DNA from 2 places in the Pseudoalteromonas sp. BSi20495 genome. Region 1 is predicted to be linked to the other one. Evidence: predicted binding sites of a transcription regulator. Region 1 holds the regulator's gene; the other holds the start of a gene.
What was found. Region 1 encodes NrdR, which represses ribonucleotide reductase genes. Its sites were predicted from a motif close to AAACACNANATNTNGTGTTT; they were not measured.

Region 1 (11,055 bases):
TGTAAAACACTTGAAGCTGCACAGCAATGCGCGCAGTGGTTAGAGGCAAATTACATTAACGAGCAAGGCTTTTGCCACATTTGTAAATTAGATAACGACGGCACGCGTCAATTAACAGTTTTATAGGATAGGTAGTCATGCAATTACATAATTTAAAAGATAGCTCACAAAAAGTGTCGTTCGTTGAAGCCGTAAAAACAGGTTTGGGTCGTAATCAAGGTGTGTTTTTTCCTGAAACCCTTGCCCCACTGTCCGATGTTGATGCATTGCTTGATATGGACTTTGTAACACGCAGTGGCAAAATATTATCTCACCTAATTGGTGATGAGCTACCAAGCGACACTGTGGCACAAATGGTTAAAAATGCATTTAACTTTCCAGTTAAGCTGGTGGAAGTTGAAGAGAATACATACTGCTTAGAGTTGTTTCATGGTCCTACGCTTGCGTTTAAAGACTTTGGTGGCCGCTTTATGGCAGAGTGTTTGGCGCAATTTAATGAAGATGAAAAAGTAACTATTTTAACCGCAACATCGGGCGATACTGGTGCAGCCGTTGCACATGCTTTTTATAATAAGCCAAATATTGATGTTGTAATTTTATATCCTAAAGGCAAAATTTCACTTGCTCAGCAAAAGCTATTTACTACGCTAGGTAACAATATTCATTGTTATGCAGTTGAGGGCAGCTTTGATGATTGCCAAGAGTTAGTTAAAAATGCCTTTTTAGATGAAGAAGTTAAATCAACACTTGGGCTTAATTCTGCTAATTCAATTAATATTAGCCGTTTAGTTGCTCAGGTTTGTTATTACTTTGAGGCCATTGCACAACTACCAAAAGAAAAACGCGCAACAGCGCATATATCAGTGCCAAGTGGCAACTTTGGTAATGTATGTGCTGCAATGATTGGTGCGGTTATTGGCTTACCTGTAGGTAAATTAAGTGCAACAACCAACCAAAATGATACTGTGCCGCGCTTTATGCTTGATAAAACGTGGACGCCAAGCGCAACACTTGAGTCGCTTTCAAATGCAATGGATGTAAGTAAGCCAAACAACTGGCCACGTGTGCAAACAATGTTAGATAATAACTGGTTTAGCTACGATAACTTTTATTCAACTAGCGTAAACGAGCAAGACACGCAATCGGTGATGAAAAAAATTCAACAAACGGGTTATGTTGCAGAGCCTCACACTGCTATTGCGTACCAAGGTCTTGTTGAAAATCGAGCGCCTGGTGCAGCGGGTATCTTTTTAGCGACCGCTCACCCTGCTAAGTTTAAAGAAAGCGTGGAGGATATTTTAAATATTGAATTGGATATGCCAAAACCACTTAGCGATGCATTAGCAAAACCATGTCTAGCAAGCGATATAAACGCCGATTACGACGCATTACGTACAGAAATACTTGCAAAGCTAGGATAATAAAAAATAACAATTAAAGCGGCTATGGCCGCTTTTTTTATAAATTATAATTCAAAAAAGAGAGGCTTTCATTAGCTAATTAAATGTGAAAAATGAAATGCATTTAAAATAGTTATGTACTTATTAAAAAATATCATCTTAAAAAGTCTGTGAAATAGTTTCAATCCCTGTTTAAATATCCTCAACTTAAGAGCGTAGGCAAAGAGTCGTTTAAAGCGTACAATAAAGCCTCTAAAAAACACCATACACGTTGCCCTAGGAGACCCCAATGTTAGAACGTAGCATGAATATTTCGGATTTTGATCCAGAGTTATTTGACGCAATCACTAAAGAAACTGCTCGCCAAGAAGAGCACATTGAACTAATTGCATCTGAAAACTACTGTAGCCCACGTGTACTAGAAGCACAGGGTTCACAGCTTACTAACAAATACGCAGAAGGTTACCCAGGCAAACGTTATTATGGCGGTTGTGAGCATGTAGATGTTGTTGAGCAATTAGCAATTGACCGTGCTAACGAATTATTTGGTTCTGACTACGCAAACGTACAGCCACATGCTGGTTCGCAAGCAAACGCTGCTGTTTTTCTAGCGCTATTAGAAGCAGGCGATACTGTATTAGGTATGAGCTTAGCTCATGGTGGTCACTTAACTCACGGTTCTCACGTAAGCTTCTCTGGTAAGCTTTACAATGCAATCCAATACGGACTAGATGAAGCAACGGGCGAAATTGATTACGCACAAGTTGAAGCACTAGCACTTGAGCACAAACCAAAAATGATTATTGGTGGTTTCTCAGCGTACTCAGGTATTGTTGATTGGGCTAAATTCCGTGAAATTGCTGACAAAGTAGGTGCTTATCTGTTTGTTGATATGGCTCACGTTGCAGGTTTAATTGCGGCAGGCGTTTACCCAAGCCCAGTTCCTCATGCACATGTTGTAACTACAACTACGCATAAAACACTTGCTGGTCCTCGTGGTGGTTTAATTATCTCTGCATGTGGCGACGAAGCAATCTATAAAAAGCTTAACAGCGCAGTTTTCCCTGGTGGCCAAGGTGGTCCTTTATGTCATGTTATTGCAGCAAAAGCCGTGGCATTTAAAGAAGCGCTTCAACCAGAATTTAAAGTATACCAAACACAAGTTGTTAAAAACGCAAAAGCAATGGTTGCTGTAATGCAAGAGCGCGGCTACAAAATCGTATCTGACAAAACTGAAAACCACTTATTCCTACTTGATTTAATCGATAAAGATATTACTGGTAAAGATGCAGACGCAGCCCTTGGTAACGCTAACATCACAGTTAATAAAAACTCAGTGCCAAACGATCCACGTTCTCCGTTTGTAACATCTGGTTTGCGTATTGGTTCTCCTGCAATCACTCGTCGTGGTTTCAAAGAAGAAGAATCAAAAGAGCTTGCTGGATGGATTTGTGACGTACTAGATAACATCACTGATGAATCTGTACAGGCGCAAGTTAAAGAAAAAGTAAAAGCAATTTGTGCAAAATTACCTGTATACGCTTAATTGCATAAGCAACAGTAATTAACAGCACAACAGTTAGGGAGCTGTTTATCTTTTGAGATTAAATTTGCGCTGTTTTTGAAGTGGCTCTAAAAGTAGTTTTTGCTTTGTGGCTGGGTTTTGACTCAGTTTATTCGATTATAAATCGCACAGTGCAATTAAATTGGCTCTAGATAAAACAAATTTAAATCCTGAAAGAGCAACAGACCTTAATTTTTGCTAAGATAAAAGACCGCTATTTAGCGGTCTTTTTTGTTTTAAAACGGAAGTACCGAGCTATGCATTGTCCATTTTGTACCGCAAAAGATACTAAAGTTATTGACTCACGCCTTGTTGGTGGAGGCCATCAAGTTCGCAGGCGCCGTGAGTGCAACGACTGCCACGAGCGCTTTACTACATTTGAAGGCGCTGAACTGGTTATGCCTCGTGTTATTAAACAAGATGGCAGCCGCGAACCATTTAACGAAGATAAATTATTAAATGGCTTAAATCGCGCACTCGAAAAACGCCCAGTGAGCACAGAGCAAGTAGACGAAGTAGTGAATATAATAAAATCGCAGTTGCGTGCTACAGGCGAGCGAGAAATTTCAAGCCATTTGGTTGGTGAATGCATTATGGAAGCCCTCAAAAAGCTCGATAAAGTAGCGTATGTAAGATTTGCCTCTGTTTATCGTTCGTTTGAAGACATACGCGAATTTGGCGAAGAAATTGCCCGTTTAGGGGAGTAACAATGCAAAGCCAAACTACTTTTACAGAACATGATGAAATGTATATGGCACGTGCCATAGAGCTTGCCAAAAAAGGCCGGTTTACTACCACGCCTAACCCTAATGTTGGCTGTGTATTAGTTAAAAATAATCAAATAATTGGTGAGGGTTTTCATCAATTAGCAGGTCAAGGCCATGCTGAAGTAAATGCGCTGGCAATAGCGGGTAATAATGCACAAGGTGCAACGGCTTATGTAACGCTTGAACCGTGTAGTCATTATGGGCGTACGCCACCGTGCGCTGAAGGCTTAAAAAAGGCGGGCGTAGTAAAAGTAATTGCCGCTATGGTTGATACAAACCCACAAGTTGCTGGCAAAGGCCTTAAAATATTGAGCGATGCCGGTATTGACGTTGCTTATGGGTTACTCGAATCACAAGCGCGAGCACTTAACGTTGGCTTTTTTAAGCGAATGGAACAAGGCTTACCTTATGTGACCTGTAAAATGGCAGCAAGCATAGATGGTAAAACAGCCCTTAAAAATGGGCAAAGTAAGTGGATCACAAGCCCTGCTGCTCGACAAGACGTACAATTATACCGAGCGAAAAGCTGCGCTATTTTAACCGGTGCCGATACCGTGTTAGTCGATGATGCTAAACTTAATGTGCGACTAAGTGAGCTGCCTTGCACACTGCCTACTGATTTGCCGCTTCGCCAGCCCGTGCGTGTTATAATTGACTCTCAAAACCGTTTAACACCTGACCTTGCTTTATTTGAAATCCAAAGTGATGTAATTATATTTACCATTAAGGTTGATAAATCATTGCAATGGCCGCATTTTGTAAAGCATATTGAAGTCAGTGAAAGTAACGGTAAAGTTGATTTACAAGCCGTTTTAGAAAAACTTGGGCAACTGCAGTTTAATAATGTTTGGCTTGAAGCTGGCGCAACACTTGCTGGTAAAATGACAGAGCTTAATTTAGTTGACGAGTTTGTTTTTTATTTGGCGCCTAAACTAATGGGCCATGATGCAAAAAGTTTAGTTAATTTTCCTGAATTGACGAGTATGCAAAACACCGTTGATTTAACATTTAATGAATGTGCGCGCATTGGTGACGACTTACGTATCACCGCGTTAAAAAACTCATTAAAATCACTTAATAAAAAGAGTAGCGCTATGTTTACTGGGATAATAGAAGCCACAGGCAAAATTGCTTTATTACAAAAAAAACAAGGCGACTTAGCCATTCGTATCCAAAGTGCTGACCTTGATATGAAAGACGTAAAGCTAGGCGACAGCATTGCAACCAATGGCGTTTGCTTAACCGTAGTTGATAAACATATTGACGGTTTTAGTGCTGATTTATCTAACGAGACGATTGGTTTAACCGGTTTTGCTCACTATGCTTTAGGGCAAACGGTGAATCTTGAAAAAGCCATGCAACCTGTTTCGCGTTTAGGCGGTCATTTAGTATCTGGCCATGTTGATGGCATAGCAACGATTACAAGCATTACAGCAAACGCTCGAGCAACAGAGTATTGGCTTACAACCGAAGAAAATTTAATGAAATACATTCCTTACAAAGGTTCGGTATGTATTGATGGTATAAGCCTGACAGTAAACGCTGTAGAAGGTAATAAATTCAAATTAACAATTGTCCCACATACGAGTGAGCAAACCACAATTGCTTATTTTAAAGTAGGCACTCAAGTTAATTTAGAAGTCGATCAAATTGCACGTTATTTAGAGCGCCTTATAAAAGGTGCAGAGCAACCAACGGGCTCTGATATTTCGATGAGCTTACTCGCTAAAGCGGGTTTTATTAAATAACGAAACTGATAACTTACACGAGCAAATTTATGAATTTACACAGCGCACAAGAAATCATCGACGATATTAAAGCCGGTAAAATGGTTATTTTAATGGATGATGAAGATAGAGAAAATGAAGGCGATTTAATAATAGCTGCTGAGCATATTAGCGCAGAAGCGATTAATTTCATGGCTACCCATGGCCGTGGTTTAATTTGTTTAACCATGACGCAAGAGCGTTGCGAGCAACTTGATTTACCGTTGATGGTTAAAAACAATGGTGCAGCATTTTCGACTAACTTTACAATGTCGATAGAAGCATCAAAAGGTGTTACAACCGGTATTTCAGCAGCAGATAGAGCGCGCACAGTGCAAGCTGCGATAGCTAAAGGTGCAATACCAAGTGATATTGTGCAGCCGGGGCATATTTTTCCTATTATGGCACAACCTGGTGGTGTACTCACTCGCGCAGGACACACCGAAGCTGGCTGTGATTTAGCGCGTTTGGCTGGGCTTGAAGCATCATCTGTTATTGTTGAAATACTTAATGCTGATGGCACCATGGCGCGTCGCCCTGATTTAGAAGTCTTTGCGAAAGAGCACGATATTAAAATTGGCACCATTGCTGATTTAATCGAATACCGCAACTTAAACGAAACAACAATTGAGCAAGTAGCAAAATGTAAGTTACCAACAGAGCATGGTGAGTTTGATTTGGTGACTTACAAAGACACAATTGACGGCCAATTACATTACGTATTGCTTAAAGGCGATATAAAAGAGCAAGAACCGACAAATGTACGTGTACATTTGCAAAGTACCTTTAACGATATCCTACTTTCGGACAGAAGTGCTGACCGTAGTTGGGGCCTTTCTGAAGCAATGGCTTATATCGCTAAAAATGAAGGTGCTTTAGTTATTTTAGGTAAGCAAGAAAGCACTGAAGAATTAGAAGCAACAGTAAAAGCATTCGCGGCAGCTGATGCTGGCGAAAGCGTTACGCCACGTAAATTCAAAGGTACATCTCGTACTGTTGGCGTAGGCTCGCAAATACTTGCCGATCTTGGAATTAAACAAATGCGATTAATGAGTCGTCCTAAAAAGTACCATGCACTTTCGGGCTTTCATTTAGAAGTTGTTGATTACATTGAGCCACAATAAGCATCACGCTTAAACTAGGCTATTATTTTATTTTTATGGTATGATGCGCAGCAATTTTTGCGCAATCGCAACCGCTTGAACTTATTTTTAGGGTTATCAAATGAAAATTATTGAAGGTAATAAGTACGCTCCAGGCAAAAAGTTTGCCATTGTCATTTCTCGTTTTAATGACTTTATTGGTAGCAGCCTCCTTGCAGGTGCTGTTGATGAGCTAAAACGCACAGGTGGCGTATCTGATGACGACATTACCGTTATTTATGTACCAGGCGCGGTAGAATTACCTTTAGCGGCTAAACGCGTTGCAGCAAAAAAAGAGTATGATGCAATCATCGCATTAGGCGTAGTGATCAGAGGTGGTACACCACACTTTGACCTAGTTGCTGGCGAATCAAACAAAGGTCTTGCGCAAGTATCACTTGAGTATGATATCCCGGTTGCATTTGGCGTATTAACCACAGAAAGCATTGAACAAGCAATTGAGCGTGCTGGCACCAAAATGGGCAATAAAGGCGGCGAAGCTGCTTTAGGCGCGCTTGAAATGGTTAATGTGTTAGATAAAATTTAAGTTTAAGGAATTTTTGTGAAACCAGCAGCAAGACGTAAAGCACGTATCTTAGCACTCCAAGCCGTTTATTCTTGGCAAATAAGTGGCAATTTAATTGCCGATATCGAACAACAAATGTTGATCGAAACAGACGTTACTAAAATTGATGTTGAATACTTTAAAGATTTAGCGACGGGTGTTGCTGTAAATTATAAGCAACTAGACGAAGCTGTATCACCACATTTAACACGTCCGTTTAATGACTTAGATATGGTTGAGCGTGCAATTTTACGTTTAAGCAGCTATGAGCTTAAGTTCCGTGAAGACGTACCTTATAAAGTTGCTATTAACGAAGGTATTGAGCTTGCCAAAATTTTTGGCGCTGAAGATAGCCATAAATTTGTAAACGGTGTACTTGATAAAGCTGTTAAGCATTTACGCAAGTAATAACAATTCACTCTGAATTTTAAATTTCAGATTGATTGGTTAAACAACCGTTAAAAGGAGAGCCGGCATAGGTCGGCTTTTTTGTGTATGAAGGAATTTGAATTAATTAATCGCTACTTTAAAGGTCGCGGTATCACTCGTCGTGATGTAAACCTAGGAATAGGGGATGATTGCGCATTGGTCTCTGTTCCACAAAATTGCCAACTTGCCGTTACAACAGACACTCTTGTTGCTGGCGTGCACTTTTTTGATGATATTTCCCCTCGCGCACTCGGTCATAGAGCACTCGCTGTGAATTTAAGTGATTTAGCTGCAATGGGCGCTGAACCAACATGGGTTTCGGTTGCACTCACATTGCCAAGTATAGATCCGCAGTGGATTGAAGAATTTACTGAAGGTATGCATGAAATTGCAGAATACTTTAATGTACAAATTATTGGTGGCGATACGACTCAAGGGCCATTAACTATTACTATTTGTGCAAAAGGAACGGTACCTGAGGGGAAAGCTCTGCGCAGAAGTGGTGCTAAAGTGGGGGATTGGATTTATGTTACAGGTCCTTTAGGGGATGCAGGTTTAGCTATTGAATCGCGCAAGCAAGGTTTTAAAATAGAGCCTGAACATTTAAAATATGTTAATAAACGTTTCGATTATCCAACACCTCGCGTAGCAGCTGGCCAAGTTTTACGCGGACTTGCATCATCGGCTATTGATGTATCTGACGGTCTTATTGCTGATTTAGGCCATATTCTAGATATGTCGCAAGTAAGTGCTGTTATTAATGTTGAAAGTATTCCTACATCAGATGCGATGAAATCGAGCCTTGATTTTGATCAGCAATTACCGTTTATTCTTAGCTACGGCGATGACTACGAATTGTTATTTACTGTTCCTGATAGTAATAAAGGGATGTTGGATTTAAAACTACGTCAATATGGTGTAGATGCCGTATGTATAGGACAAGTTAAAAGTGGTGATGGCCAAATTGAGCTTTTATACAATGGTGAAGAGTTTAATTTTGAGCAGCATGGCTTTGAGCATTTTGCAAAGGAGCAGGTTTGAATAATAACCGCAAGTTTAATTTAAAGCGTCCGCACCAATTTTTTGGTTTAGGGTTTGGCACAGGCCTTGCGCCTAAAGCGCCTGGTACATTTGGTACTTTTGCTGCACTGCCATTTATTTTTATGACAATGTACTATCCATTATGGTTACAAATTGTGTTTGCTGTAGTGATCAGTATATTTGGTATATGGGCATGTGGTAAAACGGCTGATGATTTAGGCGTGCATGACCATCCTGCAATTGTATGGGATGAAGTAGCTGGCTATTACATTACCATGATTGGCGCAGCGCTTAGCTGGCAGAGTTTATTAGTTGGCTTTTTGTTATTTCGCTTTTTTGATATAGCAAAACCAGGCCCAATACGTATGCTAGATAAACGAGTACATGGCGGTTTAGGTATTATGGCTGATGATATATTGGCTGGTATTTTTTCGCTTATTTGTTTGCAAGCGTTAATAAAAGTGGGTTTACTACCCTTTTAATTTTTATATTTGAATTGTTTAACTAGGTGGCAGCAATATGATGCGATTTTTACTGGTTTGTGTACTGATGTTGTGCGCGACGCCAAGCTGGGCCTCAATTACTGATTATGTCGTTAAGCAATGGAATATAAAAGACGGTTTGCCGTCACAATCACTCAAAAGTGTAGTGCAAGATCAGCAAGGTTATATGTGGCTGGGTACTCAGTTTGGGTTAAGCCGTTTTGATGGAACAACATTTACTAATTATAGTACCCAAAATAGTTCTTTTTTACCAAGTAATGGTATTAATAAACTTTTAATCGATTCGAACGGGTTATTGTGGATAGGTACTAAAAGCGGATTAGTTGTAATTAACCCGGCAACATTTGCAGCACAAGAATTTAATATTAAAGGCCCTGTAAGGGATATTTTAGAAGATTCTAAAGGTAGTATCTGGATTGCAGCAAATGGTTTGTATTATGTTGATAGAGGGCAAGTTGACTTGCAAACTCACGCTAGCGGTCAACTACCTATTGTCAATGCGACAGTAATCACCCAAATTGTCGGCTCAGTTAGTCAAATGGCACTTTCTCCGGAAGGTATTTGGCTGGTTAATGACCGTCATTTGTTACGCCTTACTAAAAACGCCTCCGATTTTTCTAAATTACGTTTAGAGCTCACTGCAAAAATATCGCTACCAGAGCGTTTAGCGCAAACTATTGTGCATGATTTATCATTTTTGAACGGCAATTTATACTTGGCTTCAGAACTAGGTGCATATTTTCTAGATTTAGATGATGAGCTAAGGCCATTTCCTTTACCCAATGCTAATAATTCAGCTGTTTATAAGTTTATGAGTGATACCAATGGTGGATTATGGGTTTCAACTTACGGGCGTTTATTATTTAGAGATAAGTCAGGCGAATGGCAATGGGTTGAGCCAAGCCAGCTAGATCAAAGTATTTGGTTTGCAGATATTTTTCGTGATGATAAAAATAATGTATGGCTAGCAAGCTTTAGTGAAGGCTTATGGCTTGCGCATGAAGGGCGGGTTGAACGACATTCAGCTGTATCTGAGATGACTGAGGCCGTTATGGCAATAAGCCAAGCACCTGATGGTAAATTATGGGTCGCTAACAAAAGTGGTATTGGTTACTTTGATTTAAGTAAAAGCTTTATAAATCTGATCCCTAGTAGTAAATACAGTCGATCGTCAGTCCATGACTTACAGTTTGATGGTGAGCGACTCTATATAGCCACAGGAAGAGGTTTATTTGTTTATGAGAATAATACACTTTATACCGTTCCAGGGCGTGCGCTACGTGATAACCCTGTATTTGCTATAAGCCGTTCAAGCAAAGGTGGTTTTTGGATTGGCACTGGACGGGGGTTATATCGTCTTGGTTATGCGGGGCTAACGCCGTTTGCGTATAATGCATTTTTAGGTAGTAAGTTTATTACTTACGTATTGGATAAAACTAATTTTGGTGTGATAGGTACAAGTAAAGGCGCCTATTACTTTACCGAGCGTGGCATTGAAAAAATTGGTGATCAAACGTCTTTAGAAAGTGCTTATGTAACAAGTGTACTGCATATTGATGGTGTAGGTATTTTAATTGGTTCTCTTAACGATGGGCTTTTTTATAGAAGTACCCAAGGGCAATGGCGTCAACTTGATGCGGCTAATGGTCTACCATATGGATCAATTTTTAGCCTCGAATACGATGAAAAGCTAAAACATGTTTGGGTTAGCACCATGAAAGGCGTTTATAGGATGCCTGTAGATCAATTCAAAGCAGATATTAAAAGCTTAAAAGTAGAGGAAGTTATTTCTTCATTTGATCGTCAACTCGATGGTAAAGCTAATCAGTGTTGTAGTGGGTTAGGCCATGACGCAGTTGCTAATATTGGCAGTTCAAT
Region 2 (11,055 bases), on a different contig from region 1:
TTTAGTATAAGTAACATCACCACCCAATGCTTGAAGAGCATCAACTAAATGCCCTATTGGACGCTCTTCCATGCGCGGCTCGCCTACTAACTCATATTCACCAGTAACAGCAGCAAGTACAGCCGTTAAAGGTCTGTAAGCAGTGCCGGCATTCCCTAAAAACAATGGCTCGCTAGGCGTTTTAAATACGCCACCAACGCCGTTTACTGTCGCGACTGTTCGCTCATCATTTAAAGTTACATGCACACCTAATAATTTTAAAGCACCTAACATATGGCGTATATCATCGCTATCAAGCAAATTTTCAACAACGGTAGTACCGCTTGCCAGTGCTGCTAAGAGCAAAATCCTATTCGATAAGCTCTTTGAGCCTGGTAGGGTTACCGTGCCATTTACTTTTGTAATTGGTTCTAAACGAAGCTGTTCCATTAACTGTGCTCCTTAGCAAAGGCAGCCATAAAGTCTACGAGGGCTTGAACACCTTCAAGTGGCATAGCGTTGTAAATACTTGCGCGCATGCCTCCTACAATTCGGTGCCCTTCAAGTGCAAGTAAACCCGCATCATTGGATTGAGTTACAAACTGCTCATTTAAGCTTTCATCGTTTAGCCAAAAAGGAACATTCATACGTGAACGACAATGCTTAGCGACTATATTTGAGTAAAAGTCAGAATTATCAATAAAATTATACAGTAGCTCAGCTTTTGCAATATTTTGTGTTTCCATGGCTTTTACGCCGCCATTTCTCTCTAACCATTCGAAGACTTCAGCAGCTAAATACCATGCAAAAGTAGGTGGCGTGTTAAACATGCTGCCCTGTTTTGCTTCAAGGGCGTAATCTAAAATACCAGGCTTTGCTAGCCCTTCACGCTCAAGTAGTGTTTTACGAACAATAACGATTGAAATACCCGATGGACCGATATTTTTTTGCGCACCAGCGTAAATTAAATCAAATTTGTTCACGTCTATTTCGCGAGACAAAATAGTCGATGACATATCAGCAACAATCGGCGCAGTTGGGTGACTCGGTACATCAAAAATCTCGAGTCCATCTACCGTTTCGTTAGGGCAATAATGAATGTACGCCGCATCTTCTGGTAATTCCCAGTCAGCAACGTCTTTAATTGAAAATTCACCATCAGCATCATTACGTACATCCGTAAAAGACGTTTGAGTGAACTTATTCGCTTCATCTCTGGCGCTTTTCGACCATACGCCATTCTCGCAATAAAACGCTGTTTTGCCTTCTTGGTGCAAATTTAAAGGAACAGCACTAAATTGGCCACGACCGCCACCGTGCATAAACAACACTTCAAATTCATCACTGATATTCATTAAGCGGCGAAGACTCGCTTCACACTTTGCAGTTAATGCTAAAAACTCTTTGCTGCGATGGCTCATTTCCATTACAGAAACACCCAAGTCTTGCCAATCTAGAAACTCTTTTTGCGCTTTTTTCATAACCGCTTGCGGAAGCATAGCCGGTCCCGCACAAAAATTATATTTACTCATTACCTTTGCCTCATTCCAGTAATTTAACTACTAAGCATGAACGTATAATCCCCATCCACTCAACCTTACGATTTTAATGAATGAATATAATTTCACACTCTATTAATTTTTTTCAACAACATTAAAAAAAGCGGCCAAGGCCGCTTTTTCAATATCAATTATTCTGAAGGAGGATTATCATCCGCTACTTCATCAATAACCGTATCTACAGTTTCAACGTCTTCAATATCAATCAAGTCACTTTGAGTAACTTCAATCTCTTCTATACGTTGTAAACCAACTACTTGCTCTTCGTCAATAGTTCTGATCAAAATAACACCTTGAGTGTTACGTCCAACCGTAGAAACTTCATTAACACGAGTTCGTACTAAGGTACCACGATTTGAAATAATCATTATTTCATCGTTGTCGTCAACTTGCACAGCACCAACAACAGCACCGTTACGTTCACTCACCTTAATTGATACAACACCCTGTGTTGCACGACTCTTCGATGGGTAATCTTCAAGTTGCGTACGCTTACCGTAACCGTTTTCAGTTACCGTCAGAATAGCACCGTCAGTTTTTGGTACAATTAACGATACTACGCGTTGCTCATCTGGCATTTTAATACCACGAACACCTGTAGCAGTACGACCCATAGGGCGAACACCTTTGAAGCGAATCTCAGGGTTACCTTCTTCGTCTAATACTGGATTACCGTTTTCATCAACAACCGTTGTTTCTTCAGCTTCTTTAAAACGTACAACTTTACCTGCATCAGTGAACAACATAATTTCGTTGCTACCATCGGTAATATCAACCCCAATCAGGCTATCGCCTTCATTTAAGTTAACAGCAATAATACCGCTTGCACGTTGACGACTGTAAGCCGTTAATGGTGTTTTCTTAACTGTACCAAATGCTGTTGCCATAAAGATGTATTTATCTTCTGCGTACTCGCGTACTGGCAATATAGCAGTAATTCGTTCATCAGCTTCAAGTGGTAACAAGTTAACAATTGGCTTACCGCGCGCTGCACGACTTGCCAGTGGTAACTGATATACTTTAAGCCAATATAAACGCCCGGCCGTAGAGAAACATAAAATAGTATCGTGCGTATTTGCAACGAGTAGACGTTCAATGAAATCTTCATCTTTCATCTTCGTTGCTGATTTACCTTTACCACCACGGCGTTGTGCTTCGTAATCAGACAATGCCTGATATTTCACATAACCTTCGTGAGAAAGCGTTACTACAACGTCTTCTTCGGTAATTAAATCTTCTAAGCTAATATCGTGAGCCGCTGCATTAATTTCAGTACGACGTTCATCGCCGTATTGTGCTTTAATTTCAACTAACTCATCACGAATAACTTCCATTAAACGCTCTGGCGTTGCCAAAATATGTAAAAGCTCAGCAATTAAATCTAATAGTGTTTGATATTCACTCAGGATTTTTTCATGCTCAAGACCTGTTAGCTTGTGTAAGCGTAAATCTAGGATTGCTTGGGCTTGTTGCTCTGAAATAAAATACTGACCGTCGCGAATACCTAAATCAGCAGCTAGCCAATCTGGACGTGCAACATTATCTTCGCCTGCTTTTTCAAGCATTGATTTTACATTACCTAATTCCCACGAACGTGCCGTTAAAGCAACTTTAGCTTCAGCAGGTGTAGGGGATTTACGAATAAGTTCGATAATAGGGTCAATGTTTGCAAGCGCAATAGCTAAACCCTCTAGCATATGTGCACGATCGCGGGCTTTGCGTAAATCAAATACTGTACGACGAGTTACTACTTCACGACGGTGAATAATAAACTCTTCTAGCATTTCTTTTAAGTTGAAACACTTAGGCTGGTTGTTAATTAACGCAACCATATTCATACCAAACACAGTTTGTAACTGAGTCTGCGCATACAAGTTGTTTAAAATAACCTCGCCTACGTCACCACGTTTGATCTCAATAACGATACGCATACCGTCTTTGTCTGATTCATCACGTAGTGCACTAATGCCTTCAATTTTTTTATCTTTAACAAGCTCAGCAATTTTTTCAATTAAGCGTGCTTTGTTAACTTGATAAGGAATTTCGTGAACGATAATTGTTTCACGGCCTGTTTTTTCATCCGTTTCAATCTCAGCACGTGCACGCATGTACACTTTACCACGGCCAGTTTGGTATGCTTGTTCAATACCTTTCTTACCGTTGATAATTGCAGCGGTTGGAAAATCTGGGCCCGGAATATAATCCATTAACTCAGTTATAGTTAATTCAGGATTGATTATAAGCGCTAAACAACCATTAATAACTTCTGTTAAGTTATGTGGTGGGATATTTGTAGCCATACCTACCGCAATACCTGATGATCCGTTAACTAATAAGTTAGGGACCTTTGTTGGTAAAACGTCAGGGATTTGTTCTGTGCCGTCGTAGTTAGGAACGAAATCAACCGTTTCTTTTTCAAGATCAGCTAATAGCTCATGCGACATTTTTGCCATACGTACTTCAGTATAACGCATTGCCGCAGCTGAATCGCCATCAACCGAACCGAAGTTACCTTGGCCATCTACAAGCATATAACGTAGTGAGAATGGCTGAGCCATACGAACTATCGTGTCATAAACTGCACTGTCGCCGTGTGGGTGGTATTTACCGATTACGTCACCGACCACACGGGCCGATTTTTTGTAAGGCTTGTTCCAGTCATTACTAAGCTCGTTCATTGCAAACAAAACGCGGCGATGAACAGGTTTTAAGCCGTCACGTACGTCTGGTAATGCACGTCCTACAATTACGCTCATCGCGTAATCTAAGTAGGAGTTTTTTAACTCGTCTTCAATATTGACTGGCAGAATTTCATTGGCGAGATCAGTCATTTGATATCACATTCCTTCAGTATCAGCTCTCAACGACCCGGTATTGGGGATTAAGAGTATTGTTATTATTTCTAACAGTCATGCTATCACAATTAATTTTAATTTACAGGCGCAAAACTTTGCGATTTATCAATTTAGCCCTATATAATGGCCTCAGATTGACGAGGAAGTATTTTATGACCGAACATCAAAATGTAGATCACGCAGAAATAGCAAAATTTGAAGCCATCGCCGAGCGTTGGTGGGACCTAGACGGAGAATTCAAACCTCTTCACGAAATTAACCCGTTACGTTTAGACTTTATAGCAAACAAAACGCAAGGCTTATTCGATAAAGAAACACTCGACGTTGGCTGTGGTGGCGGTATTTTAAGCCAAAGCATGGCGCGCATGGGCGCAAAAGTAACTGGCATCGACATGGGGCAAGAGCCTTTAACTGTTGCTAAGTTGCACAGTTTAGAAACTGGCGTAAATGTAGATTATATAAAAGTGCCTGCAGAAGAGTTTGCTTCACAAAATCCAGAGCGCTTTGATGTAATAACCTGTATGGAAATGCTTGAGCACGTTCCCGACCCAGCATCTATCATTCATGCCGTAGCCGCATTAGCCAAACCAGGCGCAGACGTGTTTTTTTCAACCCTGAACAAAACACCTAAAGCATACTTATACGCTATTGTTGGTGCTGAAAAGCTTTTAAAAATGGTGCCTGAAGGTACACACGACCATAAAAAGTTTATAAAACCTGCACAGCTCATTGCATGGGCAGAGCAAGCGGGTTTAAAAGTTCGTGCAAGTACAGGCCTTTCTTATAACCCACTATCAAAGCAATATACGCTTAATAACGACGTTAGCGTAAATTACATACTTTATTTTGAGAAGTTAGCTTAATGGCTAACTCTCAAGCCCCCCATCCCCTTATTGAGTACGATGCATTTTTATTTGATTTAGACGGCACCCTACTCGACACTGCGGATGATTTAGGTGCCGCTTTAAATGCAGTGCTTATTAGCAATAAAATAGAGCCTGTTAGTAGTGATATATACCGTCCTGCGGCATCTAACGGCGCTGGCGCATTATTAGAGGCTGGTTTTAAAGCGTTATGGGACAAACAACCCCAAAGCGAGCTTATAAAGCAATTAGTTGACGAGTACGCTGCAAACATAGCAAATCACACACGCTGCTTCAGCGGAGTTGAATCGTTACTTATCGCCCTAGATCAGAAAAAGATCAAATGGGGGATCATGACTAACAAACCAGGGTTTTTAACCGATCCTTTAGTTGCAGCTATTCCTGCTTTAAAAAATGCCAGTGTAGTAATAAGTGGTGACACTTTAGCAGAGGCCAAGCCATCACCTTTACCACTGCTACATTGTGCAAAGCTTATGCAAGTACAGCCAAAGCGTTGTTTATACATTGGTGATGCACAGCGTGACATACAAGCAGGCAAAGCAGCAGGTATGCATACCGCGACTGCACTTTGGGGTTACATTCCCAGTGAAGATGAGGCATTAAGCTGGAAAGCCAATTTAAACTGGCTAAGTCCAATTGATGGTTTTAACCATATATAGTGCTATGTTAATTAATAAACACTATATATTGTGATTGTGTTAGTTTTTATGCAAAGCTTGCTGATAAAAAAAGCAGTCAAAATTTATTTTTAAAATGCGTAAATTTAGCAGATCATTAGTTGATTTTTGCATATTTCAACTTAAATGATTGTTCGAAGGTGAGTGTCTACTAACACAAATGCGTTATCCCAAAGTTATCCACAAACAGGGGCAATTATGTCCCTTGCAAAACAATGCAGACCACACTATCTTGTGATCTCTAAATTGAACAACACCAGATATTGTGGCCAAATGTTATTCAATTAAATTCACTAATTTGGTGAAACCTATAATAAATGAGCACTACACCTTGCTAATTTGAGGTGTAAACATTGGTCAAAATACATAATCCCCAAGGAATACAGGCAAAGCTATGAACCAACAGTTATCTGTAAGCAAACGTGACGGGCGTAAAGAGCCGCTTGATCTTGATAAGATCCATCGCGTTATTGAATGGGCCGCCGAAGGTTTAAATAACGTTTCGGTTTCGCAAGTTGAATTAAAATCACACATTCAATTTTACGATGGTATTCGTACCAAAGATATTCACGAAACCATTATTAAAGCAGCTGCAGATCAGATTTCAAAAGAATCGCCAGATTACCAGTATTTATCAGCGCGTTTAGCTGTATTCCACCTACGTAAAAAAGCCTATGGCCAATTTGAGCCACCACGTTTATTTGATCATGTAACTAAAATGGTTGAAGACAAACGCTATGATGCTCACTTATTAGTAGATTATACAGAGCAAGAATTAGATGAGCTTGATGCGTACCTTGATCATTCTCGCGATCTTAACTTCAGCTACGCTGCTGTAAAACAGCTTGAAGGTAAGTACCTCGTTCAAAACCGTGTAACAGGTGAAATTTACGAAAGCGCACAGTTTTTATATATTTTAGTAGCGGCAAGTTTATTTGCTGACTACCCACGTGAAACGCGTACTAATTACATTAAACGTTTTTATGATGCGGTATCGTTATTTAAGATTTCATTGCCTACACCAATAATGGCTGGTGTTCGTACCCCTACTCGTCAATTTAGCTCATGTGTATTAATTGAATGTGGCGACAGCCTCGATTCAATCAATGCAACATCATCAGCTATTGTTAAGTACGTTTCACAACGTGCGGGTATTGGTATTAACGCAGGTCGAATTCGTGCGCTAGGTAGCCATATTCGTAATGGCGAAGCGTATCACACTGGTTGTATTCCTTTTTATAAGCACTTTCAAACAGCGGTTAAAAGTTGTTCGCAAGGTGGTGTACGTGGCGGCGCTGCGACATTGTTCTACCCGCTTTGGCACCTAGAAGTAGAAAACCTACTGGTACTTAAAAATAATCGTGGTGTAGAGGACAACCGTGTTCGTCACCTAGATTACGGCGTACAATTTAATAAATTAATGTATTCTCGTTTAATTAAAGACGATTACATTACGTTATTTAGCCCATCAGATGTGCCTGGCCTTTATGATGCATTTTTTGAAGACCAAGCAGAATTTGATGCGCTTTACGTCAAATACGAACAAGACGAGTCTATCCGTAAAAAGCGTATCAAAGCCATTGAGCTTTTCTCTATGTTTGCCCAAGAACGTGCAAGTACTGGTCGTATTTACTTACAAAATGTGGATCACTGTAATACACACAGCCCGTTCATTGCTAAAGTTGCGCCTATTCGCCAATCTAACTTATGTTTAGAAATTGCATTGCCAACTAAGCCACTTAATAACGTAAATGACGAAGAAGGCGAAATTGCCCTTTGTACACTTTCTGCATTTAACTTAGGTGCAATAGAATCACTTGATGAGCTTGAAGAATTAGCTGAGCTTGCTGTACGTGCACTTGATAACTTACTTGATTTCCAAGACTACCCTGTACCGGCTGCTAAAAATGCAACTATGGGACGCCGTACGTTAGGAATAGGTGTAATTAACTACGCATACTACCTAGCTAAAAACGGTAAACGTTATTCAGATGGCAGCGCGAACGCCCTGACTCACAAAACATTTGAAGCGATTCAATACTACTTGATGAAAGCATCTAACGAGCTTGCTAAAGAGCGTGGTGCATGTCCTAAGTTTAACGAAACAACGTACTCTCAAGGCATTATGCCAACTGATACGTACAAACGTGATTTAGATAAGATTTGTGATGAACCACTTCATCTTGATTGGGATACATTACGTGCAAACATTAAAGAGCACGGCATGCGTAACTCAACATTAAGTGCGTTAATGCCATCAGAAACATCGTCGCAAATCTCTAACGCTACAAACGGTATTGAGCCTCCACGTGGTCATATTAGTGTTAAAGCAAGCAAAGATGGTATTTTAAAACAAGTAGTTCCTGAGTATGAACGCTTAAAAAATAACTATGAGTTATTATGGGATATCCCATCAAACGATGGTTACTTACAGCTTGTAGGCATAATGCAAAAATTTGTTGACCAAACAATCTCAGCAAACACAAATTATGATCCAAACAAGTTCGAAGGCGGTAAAGTACCTATGCAAGTCTTATTAAAAGACTTACTTAGTGCATACAAACTGGGCGTTAAAACGTTGTACTATCACAACACCCGTGATGGCGCATCAGATTCACAAGAAGACACTCCAGAAGTGGAAGATGATGATTGTGAAGGCGGCGCGTGTAAAATATAGTTACTAATTTTTATTTTAAGCGGGCATTTAGCCCGCTTTTTCTGATAGTTTTTTTGAGTGATAAACATGTCTTATACTACTTTTAGCCGAAACCATAATAACCAAATGCAAGAGCCAATGTTTTTTGGCCAAACAGTTAACGTATCTCGTTACGACCAACAAAAGTACCCTATCTTTGAAAAGCTAATCGAAAAACAATTGTCTTTCTTTTGGCGTCCTGAGGAAGTGGACGTAAGTAAAGACCGTTTAGACTTTCAGGCATTACCAGATCACGAAAAGCACATATTTTTAAGTAACTTAAAATACCAAACATTACTTGATAGTGTGCAAGGGCGTTCACCAAACGTAGCCCTACTGCCTATCGTATCGCTACCAGAACTTGAAACATGGATAGAAACATGGGCGTTTAGTGAAACAATTCACAGCCGCTCATACACACATATTATCCGTAACGTAACACAAGCACCTGAGCTTATTTTTGATGACATTGTTAGCAACGATAAAATTAGCGAACGTGCTGATGCGGTAACAAAATATTACGATGACCTAATTAACTCTGTATCACTTTACAATTTATACGGTGAAGGAAAACACGAAATTAACGGTAAAACCGTTATCGTGAATTTATTTGAGCTTAAAAAGAAACTTTACCTTGCAATGATGTCGGTAAATATTTTAGAGGCGATTCGTTTTTACGTAAGCTTTGCATGTTCGTTTGCGTTTGCTGAGCGTGAACTGATGGAAGGTAACGCTAAAATCATCAAGCTTATTGCGCGCGATGAAGCACTGCATCTTTCGGGTACTCAGCATATTTTAAATATTATGCAAGACGGTAAAGACGACCCAGAAATGGCGATTGTTGCCGCTCAGTGCCGAGACGAAGCAATTAAAATGTTTGTTGAAGCCGCAGAGCAAGAAAAAGAATGGGCAGAATACCTGTTTAAAGATGGCTCAATGATTGGTTTAAATAAACATATTTTATGTCAGTACGTTGAATACATCACCAACGCCCGTATGACTGCGATTGGCTTACCTGCACAGTTTGAAAACAACAGTAACCCTATTCCATGGATCAACTCATGGCTCGTGTCTGATAATGTACAAGTAGCACCACAAGAAGCAGAAATAAGCTCATACCTTGTTGGTCAAATAGACTCTCAAGTTGATGCATCAGAATTTGGTGATTTTGATTTATAATGAGTGACAAGTCTACTGCAAGCATAACGCTTGCAGAAAACAGCCAGTGTATAGAATTTAATACTGGCTGCCCTTCTCTTTTACACTGCTTAGAATCCATGAAAATAGACGTCGCATTCCAATGCCGTGAAGGCTACTGTGGAGCTTGCAGAGCTACTTTAGTGTCTGGCAGTGTTGAGTATAACGAAGAGCCACTTGCGTTTGTGCGAGAAGGCGAAATATTGTTGTGCTGCTGTAAACCCAATGGCGATATAAGTATTAATTTAAAGTAATCTGCTGACAAATAAAAAGCCAATAATGAAAACATTATTGGCTTTTTGCTTAAGCTGCATTACGGCTAAATTTTGGAATATTATTTTTCTTTCAAATAAACGGTTTTCTTCTCTAGATATTGCTCTAGACCAAATTTACCATCTTCGCCGCCAAAGCCGCTCTGTTTCCAGCCATTATGAAAACCTTGGTGCTGCTCACCCATACCACGGTTAATATAAACTTCACCCACTTCTAATTCGTTAATGGCTTTATTAATATCGAAAAAGTTTTGCGTAAATATATAAGCGCTTAAGCCATAAATACTGTCGTTACAGTATTCAATCGCTTGCTCCATATCTTTAACTTTAACAATAGGGAGTACTGGGCCAAAAGTTTCTTCGTGCACTGCAATGTTATCTTGCTTAACGTCTACAAGTAACGTGGGTTCGTACCAACAACCGCCTTCAAAACCCTCAACAGAAGCAACTTTACCACCAGTGGCGACAGAAGCGCCTTGTTGAATACTTTGTTGAACTATGTGATCAATGTTGTCTATTTCGCGTTGATTACATTTAGGACCCATTTGCGTATCTGGGTTCATAGGATCTCCAACACGAAGTGCTTTTACAGCTGGTATAAATTTAGCCATAAACGCATCGTACACAGACTCTTGAACATATAAACGCTCAACACAGGTGCATACTTGCCCGCAGTTAGCAAAACGACCCCAAAGCGCACCTTCAACAGCCTCATCAAGGTCGGCATCGGCCATAACAACCATTGGCGCTTTACCGCCAAGTTCAAGCATTACAGGCGTCATGTATTCTGCGCTAGTTTTGTAGATTTGCTTACCTGCAGCAGTAGAGCCTGTCATGGTGATCATTTTAGTAATTGGGCTTTCACACAATGCTTGGCCAACAACAGAACCTGATCCATTAATAACGTTTAGCACGCCAGCAGGAATACCCGCTTCGT

Region 2: the regulator NrdR is predicted to act here: its motif matches at 6,206-6,225, upstream of nrdA (class 1a ribonucleoside-diphosphate reductase subunit alpha).

The regions. Positions count from the first base shown of each region.
Region 1 covers NZ_BADY01000129.1:12,322-23,376, reverse strand. The annotation lists gene thrB (homoserine kinase) at 1-126, shown strand, start outside; gene thrC (threonine synthase) at 138-1,421, shown strand; gene glyA (serine hydroxymethyltransferase) at 1,690-2,946, shown strand; gene nrdR (transcriptional regulator NrdR) at 3,222-3,671, shown strand; partial or broken gene ribD (bifunctional diaminohydroxyphosphoribosylaminopyrimidine deaminase/5-amino-6-(5-phosphoribosylamino)uracil reductase RibD) at 3,674-4,795, shown strand; gene P20495_RS21690 (riboflavin synthase) at 4,826-5,479, shown strand; gene ribBA (bifunctional 3,4-dihydroxy-2-butanone-4-phosphate synthase/GTP cyclohydrolase II) at 5,509-6,621, shown strand; gene ribE (6,7-dimethyl-8-ribityllumazine synthase) at 6,722-7,186, shown strand; gene nusB (transcription antitermination factor NusB) at 7,202-7,612, shown strand; gene thiL (thiamine-phosphate kinase) at 7,700-8,674, shown strand; gene P20495_RS05135 (phosphatidylglycerophosphatase A) at 8,671-9,156, shown strand; gene P20495_RS05140 (ligand-binding sensor domain-containing diguanylate cyclase) at 9,194-11,055, shown strand, end outside.
Region 2 covers NZ_BADY01000176.1:6,385-17,439, reverse strand. The annotation lists gene aroA (3-phosphoshikimate 1-carboxyvinyltransferase) at 1-429, opposite strand, end outside; gene serC (3-phosphoserine/phosphohydroxythreonine transaminase) at 429-1,511, opposite strand; gene gyrA (DNA gyrase subunit A) at 1,670-4,369, opposite strand; gene ubiG (bifunctional 2-polyprenyl-6-hydroxyphenol methylase/3-demethylubiquinol 3-O-methyltransferase UbiG) at 4,546-5,256, shown strand; gene P20495_RS01155 (HAD family hydrolase) at 5,256-5,936, shown strand; gene nrdA (class 1a ribonucleoside-diphosphate reductase subunit alpha) at 6,349-8,631, shown strand; gene nrdB (class Ia ribonucleoside-diphosphate reductase subunit beta) at 8,698-9,828, shown strand; gene yfaE (class I ribonucleotide reductase maintenance protein YfaE) at 9,828-10,100, shown strand; gene aldA (aldehyde dehydrogenase) at 10,181-11,055, opposite strand, start outside.